Regions from separate parts of the Ensifer meliloti genome, predicted to be linked through region 1. Evidence: predicted binding sites of a transcription regulator. Region 1 holds the regulator's gene; each other region holds the start of a gene.
The links. The regulator PhoB, encoded in region 1, activates phosphate uptake and scavenging genes when phosphate is short. The targets are predictions, from matches to a motif close to TGTCATNNANCTGTCAT.
Positions count from the first base shown of each region.

Region 2: a site for PhoB is predicted at 1,399-1,415, ahead of PZL22_RS17475 (DUF2794 domain-containing protein). Genes of this name have one in related genera too.
Region 3: a site for PhoB is predicted at 1,707-1,723, ahead of PZL22_RS18970 (DUF47 domain-containing protein). Genes of this name have one in related genera too.

Region 1 is NZ_CP120365.1:2,847,901-2,851,171, reverse strand. It holds gene PZL22_RS20585 (aspartate aminotransferase family protein) at 1-55, opposite strand, end outside; gene PZL22_RS20580 (hypothetical protein) at 69-317, opposite strand; gene PZL22_RS20575 (GcrA family cell cycle regulator) at 469-990, shown strand; gene phoB (phosphate regulon transcriptional regulator PhoB) at 1,086-1,769, opposite strand; gene phoU (phosphate signaling complex protein PhoU) at 1,880-2,593, opposite strand; gene pstB (phosphate ABC transporter ATP-binding protein PstB) at 2,680-3,271, opposite strand, start outside.
Region 2 is NZ_CP120365.1:2,163,385-2,166,655, forward strand. It holds gene PZL22_RS17460 (ATP-dependent Clp protease proteolytic subunit) at 1-53, opposite strand, end outside; gene PZL22_RS17465 (SRPBCC family protein) at 98-457, opposite strand; gene PZL22_RS17470 (ArsR/SmtB family transcription factor) at 454-768, opposite strand; gene PZL22_RS17475 (DUF2794 domain-containing protein) at 974-1,384, opposite strand; gene PZL22_RS17480 (DUF1223 domain-containing protein) at 1,713-2,516, opposite strand; gene acnA (aconitate hydratase AcnA) at 2,759-3,271, opposite strand, start outside.
Region 3 is NZ_CP120365.1:2,515,342-2,518,612, reverse strand. It holds gene PZL22_RS18980 (molybdopterin-synthase adenylyltransferase MoeB) at 1-361, opposite strand, end outside; gene recF (DNA replication/repair protein RecF) at 388-1,512, opposite strand; gene PZL22_RS18970 (DUF47 domain-containing protein) at 1,747-2,391, shown strand; gene PZL22_RS18965 (inorganic phosphate transporter) at 2,391-3,271, shown strand, end outside.

The DNA.
Region 1 (3,271 bases):
CGAAACGCAACGGCGCGCGCAGATAGGTGTCGTAAAGCGGCGTGGTTGCGGCCATGTCGAGCTCTCCTTCATTCCGGCGGCGGCATCGGACCGTTCGGCCCGATAAAAATCAAAAATGCCGCCTTGCGGCGGCGACAGGCACTATTCCCATTTCGCACCGCGATGTCAACAAAACCAAGGTTTGCAGGCGCTTTGCGGATACCGATTCCGAAGCGCGAAAAAATCGCACTCTGGGACTTGCAAAAATGCAACGCTCCGACAGCAAGTTGGGGAAAACCGCGAAATCGATTCGGCGCGATTCCGGCGACTCTTGCCACGGAGTCACCCTGCCGGTAGGTTAACATTCAATTACTAGACGCATGCGGCGGACCTAGTCACCAAAAGTATTATCGCGTTGAATCTTCGGGTTTTTCCCGGAGAGCGGTGACGGATTCCGCCATCCCAACGCCGAGAACGGGGAGTGCAGAGATGAACTGGACTGACGAGCGGGTCGAGAAACTGAAGAAGCTGTGGTCGGAGGGCCTGAGCGCCAGCCAGATCGCGGCGCAGTTGGGCGGCGTCAGCCGCAACGCGGTCATCGGCAAGGTTCATCGGCTGAGCCTGCCCGGGCGCGCCAAGGCCGGCGGAAGCACGGCCGCTGCAGCCCGCCCCAAACGGGCGACGTCTGCCCCGCGCGCACCGAACTACGCTGCGCGTTCCGTAACCCGCACCGTGACCCGCACGGCCGGCGCGACCGCGCTCAAGGAAGAGCTCGCAGTCGACCTGACGATCGACCAGGAGCTGCAGATCGACAGGAATATCGTCCTGCCGATGTCGCGGCGGCTGGAGCTCACGGAGCTTACCGAACGCACTTGCAAGTGGCCGATCGGCGACCCGCTCAAGGAAGAGTTCCACTTCTGCGGCAACGACTCCCCGGAAGCCTCTCCCTATTGCACCTTTCATGCCCGGCTGGCCTACCAGCCCTCTGCCGAGCGCCGGCGCATGCGCTGAGGCGCCTTGCTCATTCCGCTCTGGATGCACGACGAAAAATGGGGCCGGAAAGGCCCCTTTTTTCTTTGCCATGCCGTAAGCCGGCACCTTCGGTCTCAGCTCTCCAGCGAATAGCCCGCGCCGCGCACCGTCCGGATGACGTCGGGCATGTTGGAGAAGTTCAGTGCCTTGCGCAGACGTCCGACATGGACGTCCACGGTCCGTTCGTCGACATAGATGTCGTGCCCCCAGACACCGTCCAGGAGCTGTGAACGGGAGAAGACGCGCCCCGGTGAGGACATGAGAAATTCCAGCAGCCGGAACTCCGTCGGGCCGAGGCGCACTTCGCGGCTGCGGCGGTGGACGCGGTGCGTCTCCCGGTCGAGCTCGATATCGCCGCAGCGCAGGAGCGTCGACAGAACCTCGGGCTTGGCGCGCCTGAGCATAGCCTTGACCCTCGCCATCAGTTCCGGCGTCGAGAAGGGCTTGACGACGTAATCGTCGGCCCCGGTGGCAAGGCCCCGCACGCGCTCGCTCTCCTCGCCGCGCGCCGTCAGCATGATGATCGGCAGGCGCTCCGTTTCCGGCCGCTGGCGCAGCCTGCGGCAGAGCTCGATGCCGGAAACCCCGGGCAGCATCCAATCGAGGATGAGAAGGTCGGGCAGGCGCTCCTGCAGGCGGATCTCCGCCTCGTCGCCGCGAAGGATCGTATCGACCTCGAAGCCTTCTGCCTCGAGATTGTAGCGCAGGAGAACGCTTAGGGCTTCCTCATCTTCGACTACGGCAATCTTCGGCAACATTCAGTAGGACTCCTTCCTACGCACGACAGCCGTCATGCCGCCGCGCACGGTGGTAGGCCGCGCCAAAGCGGCCGGAACAAATTCTGCATAGGCCCGGATGCCGGGCGATCTCAGTCCGTCACGGAACCCAATGTCGACGTCATGTCGTCCTTCGGCCGTTCGCCCTGCGGCTGGGCGCCTGTCGCCATGTAGTAGATCGTTTCGGCAATGTTGGTCGCGTGATCGCCGATACGCTCGATGTTCTTGGCGCAGAAAAGAAGATGCGTGCAGGGCGTGATGTTGCGCGGATCTTCCATCATGTAGGTCAGCAGTTCCCGGAACAGAGAAGTGTAGATCGCGTCGATCTCTTCATCGCGTTCGCGAATGCTGTTCGCCTTTTCCGGCGAACGGGAGGCGTAGACGTCCAGGACTTCCTTCAACTGAACGAGCGCGAGCTCGGCCAGGTGTTCGAGGCCGCGCGCAAGCTTGCGCGGTATGCCCGAACCGGCGACGGCAATCACGCGCTTGGCGGTGTTCTTGCCGAGATCGCCGACGCGCTCCAGGTCCGCGGCGATACGGATCGAACCCATGATCTCCCGTAGATCCGAGGCCATGGGCTGGCGTTTGGCAATGGTGACGATCGCCTTTTCGCCGATCTGCCGTTCCGCGTCGTCCAGAATGGTGTCGTCGGAGATAACCTTCTGGGCGAGAGCAAGATCGGAATTGACGAGCGCACGGACGGAGTCCGCGACCATCTGCTCGGCAAGACCGCCCATCTCGGAGATGCGGCGCGTGAGATACTTCAACTCTTCGTCGAAGGCGGACATGATGTGTGCGTGAGACATATTCGTTTCCTCGGGAGACCCGCTGTTCTGAATGGCTCGGTCGATCTTAAACCGGGAGGGACGGAAAAGCGCCGCCCCTCTCGCCATCAGCCGAAGCGGCCCATGATGTAGTCCTGGGTGCGCTGATCGTCCGGGTTGGTGAACATTTTGTCGGTATCGTTCTCCTCGACGAGATTGCCGAGATGGAACATGGCCGTGCGCTGCGACACGCGCGCCGCCTGCTGCATCGAGTGGGTGACGATCACGATCGTGAAATTCGCCCGCAGTTCGTGGATGAGTTCCTCGACTTTCGCGGTCGCGATGGGATCGAGCGCCGAGCAGGGCTCGTCCATCAGGATGACTTCCGGGCTGACCGCGACGGCGCGGGCGATGCAGAGGCGCTGCTGCTGACCGCCGGAAAGTCCGGTGCCCGGCTCCTGCAGCCGATCCTTCACCTCGTTCCAGAGCCCGGCCTTCTGCAGGCTCGTTTCCACGACCTCGTCGAGTTCGGCCTTGGTGCGTGCCAGGCCATGGATGCGCGGCCCGTAGGAGACATTGTCGTAGATCGACTTCGGGAACGGATTGGGTTTTTGGAACACCATGCCGACCCGGGCGCGCAGCTCCACCACGTCGATCGACGGATCATAGATATCGTCCTCGTCGAGCGTGATCTTGCCGGTCACGCGGCAGTTCTCGATC
Region 2 (3,271 bases), 680 kb from region 1:
CCACGGCTGGATTGTTCGACGACCATAGGGACGAGTTGCATCGCTTCGCGCATAGGCGAACTCCTGTCTGATGACCTTGTTTTGGTAGAATGAGACGTCAGGCGGCGCGCATCAGCCAAAACCGATTGCTATTCGCCGCCGGCGGAGTTCGCGGAGCCAGTCGCTCATCCTCCAGCCCATGGATAATTCTAAGAATCGTGCCGCCGTCATTGTTAGGTCTGACCTGGAACGCCACGAGGCTTTCGAGAAAGGGAGGCTCGTCGTCGCGCATTTTGTAGCGGATTTCCTTGCCCGGTGCGGTGGAGACAGGCTCAGCCCCGGCCAGTTCCCGCCTGGGCAACCATCTCTCACGAAACTCAGGCATGCTGATCGCCCGCCAAACCTTTTCAGGCGCTTCATCGAGTTCGTATTCGAGCACCAGATTCCTTGCCTGCTCGTTTAGCTCCACATCGTTCATTGATCCATATCCCTCAGCAAGACCTTCAACGCATCGATCCGCGCCGGCCAGTAGGCGCGATACTTCGCCAGCCATCCGGCTATGAGCGCCAGCCCCTCCGGGTCGACCTCGTAGTTCACGAAGCGCCCCTGCCGTTCCTCCCGCACCAGCTTTGCATTACGCAATACGTGGAGGTGTTGGGACATGGCCGGTTGGCTGATGTCCATTCCGTTGCGCAAGGCACTGGCGTTCATACTTCCGCTCGCCAGCTTCTCGAAGATTGCACGGCGTGTCGGGTCGGCGAGAGCTTTGAATATGTCGTTCTCAATCATGACGTCAGATAAGCATACACTTATCTGATTCGCAACACTGATGGCACGCTCGGTGCAGGCGATTTGGCGCTGCCCGCCGTTTCAGGGATAAACCCGCACGCGGGGAGAGGGGGCCAAGGCGAAGCGCTGCCGCTTGTCCCTTCGCCCCGCCTGCGGGGAGAAGGTGCCGGCAGGCGGATGAGGGGCAGCTCCAGTGATATGTCGGTCAGGTCTTGACGAGCTTCAGCACCTTGTCGAAGGCCTTGAGCACCTGGGCGAGCTCGTGGCCCCGCTTCAATATCGTCCCGTGAGCGTTGAGCACGCTGAAGGCGCCCTGTTTCGCGGCGAGCTTCGGGTTTTTCTCGATGCGGTAGAGAGGCACTTCTCCGGCGCGCTTGAACACCGAGAAAACGGCCCGGTCCCTCAGATGGTCGATCGCATAGTCGCGCCACTCCCCTTCGCCCACCATACGGCCGTAGACCTTGAGGATCAGGTCGAGTTCGCGGCGATGGAAGGTGACGGGCGGGGGGTTCTTGGCTTGCTTGTATTCGTGAAGATCGACGACCACATCGGAGGTGGTCCGGCCGTAGTGACGTGCTTCGCCTCGCGGCAAATCCGTTTCATCAGTCATCGGCATTTCGGCCTTCTAATGTGACAGGACCACGACAGTGTGCCTCACACGATCGGAAAAGCAAGACGGAAGCTGTTGATCAATGTCAGCAATTCTTGGGGCTGCCGCAATTCAGTCAAAACGCCGCCCCAATTCGCCGCAACACTCCGACCGCTGCCGGACAGAGTCGTTGCCACCGTATGTCCGGCCAGCCGTCATGCTGCGGGAGGTTCTCGAACGCAGACATGGCTGGTTCGGTCCGGTAACTTCGAACCCTCAGCCCCAGCCCCTCGATGCTGCCGGGCCGAACCATCCCCTGTTCCGCCGCAAGCGAGGCGGAACGTTTCCTGCGCCCTCAGAGCTTTCCCTGCGGCCCCGCGAGAACCGTTGCAGCGCCGATGATGGCTCCGGGCGTTTCCTTGTCCTTCATCGATTGCAGCAGCACCGCGCAACCGCTGTTGCCCTGGCCTTCGATCAGGACCGAGGCGGGCAGCGTGAATTCCGCGGGCTTTCCCTCCCACATGCCGATCGTCTGGATGTCGCGCACGGCATGCCAATAGGCGATCTCCTTGCCGCTGTTCTCGCCCTTCTCGACCTTGACCACCCTTGCCCGGTCGAAATAGACGACGACGACATTCGCCCTGCCTTTGCCGGCACCGACCTTGATCGAGATTTCATCGCCGCCGATCGAGGCATCGACCGGCACCGACAGGCCCTTGCCCTTCTCGTCCATCAACGCAAGCCGGTTCCTGATGGCCGGCAGGTCCGCGCCGTTGGCATGATCGCGCCCGTTCAGGATCGCCTGCGGCGTGTAGACGCCGTAGCGGCCGAGCATCCGCGCATAGGCATATTGCCGCTCGGTATTTTCCTTGGAAGCGAGCGTGTCCGCCCATCCGAGATAATTCCAGTAGTCGACATGATAGGCGAGCGCGACGACCTCGCCTTCATCGACGAGCTTCTTGAGCGCTGCGTCCGCCGGCGGACAGGAGGAGCAGCCCTGGCTGGTGAAGAGTTCGACGACGCCCTTGATCTCCCCGCCCCCGACCGCCCCGTCCTTGGCCGCCCTGCCGTCATCCGCTGCGGACGCTCCGCAGAACGCACCAAACAGCCCGACCGCCAGGGCGAGACGTCGGATTGTTGGTGTGCAGGCGGATATCATGGCGTCTTTGTTCGTGCTCGTTAGAGCACTTCCGGGAAAATGTGGAACCGTTTTCCATCCGGAAGTGCGTCGTTTCAACGCGATTGCCGCGTGGGGAGACCCCTACATACGACGGGTATTCTTCAACGAAAAGTCACGTTGGAGTGACTGCCGCAAAGCCGTGGAAAACCCACGCCGAGCTGGCATGAAAAAGCCGGGACGCCGCTGTAGACGCCCCGGCTTTTCTGTTCATGACTTGCCGATCAGGCGGCGAGATCGCGCAGAACCGTCTGCAGGATGCCGCCATTGTTGACGTAGGTGACCTCGTCGAGCGTATCGATGCGGCAGATGAGCGGGACCTCCTTCACCGAGCCGTCGCCATAGGTGATCTTCGCCACGCGCTTCTCGCGCGGCTGGACGTTGGCGAGATTCTCGATCGTCACGACTTCGTCGCCCTTGAGACCCAGCGATTCCCAGGTCATGCCTTCCTCGAAGACGAAGGGGACGACGCCCATGCCGACCAGGTTCGAACGGTGGATGCGTTCGAAGGACTGGGCGATCACGGCCTTGACGCCGAGGAGGTTTGTGCCCTTGGCCGCCCAGTCACGCGAAGAGCCGTTGCCGTATTCGACGCCGGCGAAGATGACGAGCGGAACGCCCTCCTCCTTGTACTGCATGGCCGCGTCATAGATCGACATCTCCTCCTTGGAGGGATAGTGGATCGTATAACCGCCTTCCTTGCCGTTCGGGCCGAGCATGTGGTTGCGGATGCGGAT
Region 3 (3,271 bases), 330 kb from region 1:
TTGCGGGGCCGAGCCTGACCGGGTGCGCCACGACCTTCACATGCGGGTTGAGGGCGTCGATCGCCGCTGCGGCGCTCTCGACCTTCGGCCGCCCGATATCGGCGGTGGCATGGATCACCTGACGCTGCAGGTTCGACAACGAGACCACGTCGTCGTCGACGATCCCGAGCGTGCCGACCCCGGCGGCCGCCAGATATTGCAGAGCCGGCGCGCCGAGCCCGCCCGCGCCGATGACGAGCACGCGCGCGGCCTTGAGTTTCTGCTGCCCCGGGCCGCCGATCTCCGGCAGCACGATGTGGCGTGCGTAGCGCGCAATCTCCGAAGGAGCGAGCGTCGCATCGGTCGTCATGTGCGTCTCCATGTAATTTTCGCGCAGGGCGCTGCATGTCACCCCGAAACGCGGCCGTTTGCAACGGCCAGATATTGAGCGCGCTCGCCAAGGGCGTCGAACATCGCCCGGTCGGTGCCCGTCATGAAGGACTGGCCGCCGAGCCCATCGACCAGATCGAAGAGGGCGGCGCGGCGTCCCTGATCGAGATGGGCGGCGATTTCGTCGAGCAGCAGCACCGGGGCGTGGCCGGTCATATCCCCGACGAGCCGTGCATGCGCGAGCACCAGGCCGACGAGCAGCGCCTTCTGCTCGCCGGTCGAGCAACGCTCGGCCTCGATGTCCTTTTCCCGGTGGCGGATCAGGAGATCGCTGCGGTGCGGCCCGTCCAGCGTGCGGCCCGCGGCCGCATCGCGGGCACGGCCCTCGGCGAGCATTGCCAGATATCGCTCTTCGAGTTCAAAGGCGGGAATGCCGGCACAGTCATCGAGAAAGCCGGCGAGCGACAGGCTTGCGGACGGAAAGGTCCCATCGCTCCGGCTCCGCTCGACGAGGGCCGAGAGCAGGCCGAGCATCTCCTGACGGGCAAGCGCCATGGAGATGCCGAGCCCGGCCATTTCGCGCTCGATGGCCGACAGCCAGGCGGGATCGGGCCGGAATTCCGAGAGAAGCCGGTTGCGGCTGCGCATGGCGCGGTCGAACTCGCTGGCGCGGCGGCCGTGTTCGGGATCGAGCGACAGGACCAGCCGGTCGAGAAAGCGCCTGCGGTCGGCGGAAGGGCCGGTGAAGAGGCCATCCATCGCCGGAGTGAGCCACAGCACCCTGAGGTGATCGGTGAGTTCGTCGACCGTGCGGGCCGCAGTGCCGTTGATCCTGAGGCGCCGTGATTGCCCCTCCTCGGTCCCTTGAGTGCCCGTGCCGATCTCCACCGACCCTTCCATGCCATCAACGGCGGCGAAGACCGAGAAACCATCGGGGGCGCCGACGCGGGCGACATCCGCATAGGCAGCGCGCCTCAAACCGCGCCCGGGCGAAAGAAAGGAGACCCCCTCCATCAGATTGGTCTTGCCCGCACCGTTCTCGCCGGTCAGCACCACATGGCGCTGGTCGAGGTCGAGCGCCAGCGTTGCATAGTTGCGGAAGTCGCTCAGTTTCAGGCGTGTGAGAAAGACCTTGTGGGGCATTGCAAGTCCGATATCGACGTTGCTGTCAGGTAGGATGAAAGCCCGGCCAAGGCAAGGCGGAAAGGGTGTTCTGTCCGCCTCTCCCCCGCCTGCGGCGATTCCGTATCCGGGCTGCGCATTTCCGCCCCAATCGCCTGTGGGAAAGCCGTTTTTTTCGGCCGCATCGGAACTTTCCCCGAGCGCGCAAGTACAATATGACAACTGCGTGACAATCGACAGTTGGATGGATCGCTGATGCTCGGCCTGTTTCGCAAGCTCCTCCCCCGGGAAGACCGTTTCTTCGACCTCTTCGCCGATCATTCGCGCACCGTCATGGGTGCGGCGGAGGCACTGAACGCGTTGCTTGCCGGCGGCCCGGACATCGAAAGCCATTGCGACCGCATCGTCGCGCTCGAGAACGAGGCCGACGAGATCACCCGCGAGGTTCTGCTGGCCGTCCGCCGCAGCTTCATCACCCCCTTCGACCGCGGCGACATCAAGGATCTCATCCAGTCGATGGACGATGCGATCGACATGATGCACAAGACGGTGAAAACCATCCGTCTCTACGAGCAGAAGAGCTTCGATCCCGGCATGCAGGCCATGGGTGCGGCGGTCGTCGAGGCCGCCCATCTCGTCGCCGAGGCCATTCCGCTCCTCAGCCGGATCGGTGCCAATGCTCATCGCCTCAGCGCCATCGCCGAGGAGGTGACGCATGTCGAGGATAGATCCGACCAGCTGCACGAGCAGGGCCTGAAGGATCTCTTCCGGCGCCATGGCGCTTCCAACCCCATGGCCTATATCATCGGCAGCGAGATCTACGGCGAACTGGAAAAGGTCGTCGACCGCTTCGAGGATGTGGCAAACGAAATCAGCGGCATCGTGATCGAGAACGTCTGATGGATGCGACGCTCGCCTTCCCGCTGCTCGTGGGGCTCATCGCCGTCGCGCTTTTCTTCGACTTCCTCAACGGGTTGCACGACGCGGCCAATTCGATCGCGACCATCGTATCGACCCGCGTGCTCCGGCCGCAATATGCGGTCTTCTGGGCGGCGTTCTTCAACTTCATCGCCTTCCTCTTCTTCGGGCTGCACGTCGCCGAAACGCTCGGAACCGGCATCATCGATCCGGGTATCGTCACGCCGCAGGTGATCTTCGCGGCGCTGATGGGCGCCATCACCTGGAACATCGTTACCTGGGTCTTCGGCATCCCGTCGAGTTCCTCGCACGCGCTCATCGGCGGTCTCGTCGGCGCCGGCCTGGCCAAGACCGGTTTCAGTTCCATCGTCTGGCAAGGCCTGCTGAAGACGGCCGGCGCCATCGTCATGTCGCCGGGCATCGGCTTCGTTCTGGCGCTGCTGTTGGTGCTGATCGTCTCCTGGCTGTTCGTTCGCCAGACACCCTTTGCCGTCGACAGCACCTTCCGGGTGCTGCAATTCGTTTCGGCTTCCCTCTATTCGCTCGGCCATGGCGGCAACGATGCGCAGAAGACCATGGGCATCATTGCCGTGCTTCTCTTCTCGCAGGGCTATCTCGGCTCGGAATTCTACGTGCCCTTCTGGGTGGTCATCACCTGCCAGGCGGCGATCGCGCTCGGCACGCTCTTCGGCGGCTGGAGAATCGTCCACACGATGGGCTCGAAGATCACCAAGCTCAACCCGATGCAGGGATTCTGCGCCGAGACGGGCGGCGCCATCACGCTGTTCGCCGCGACCTGGCTCGGCATTCCGGTTTCGACCACCCACACAATCACCGGCGCGATCATCGGCGTCGGCGCGGC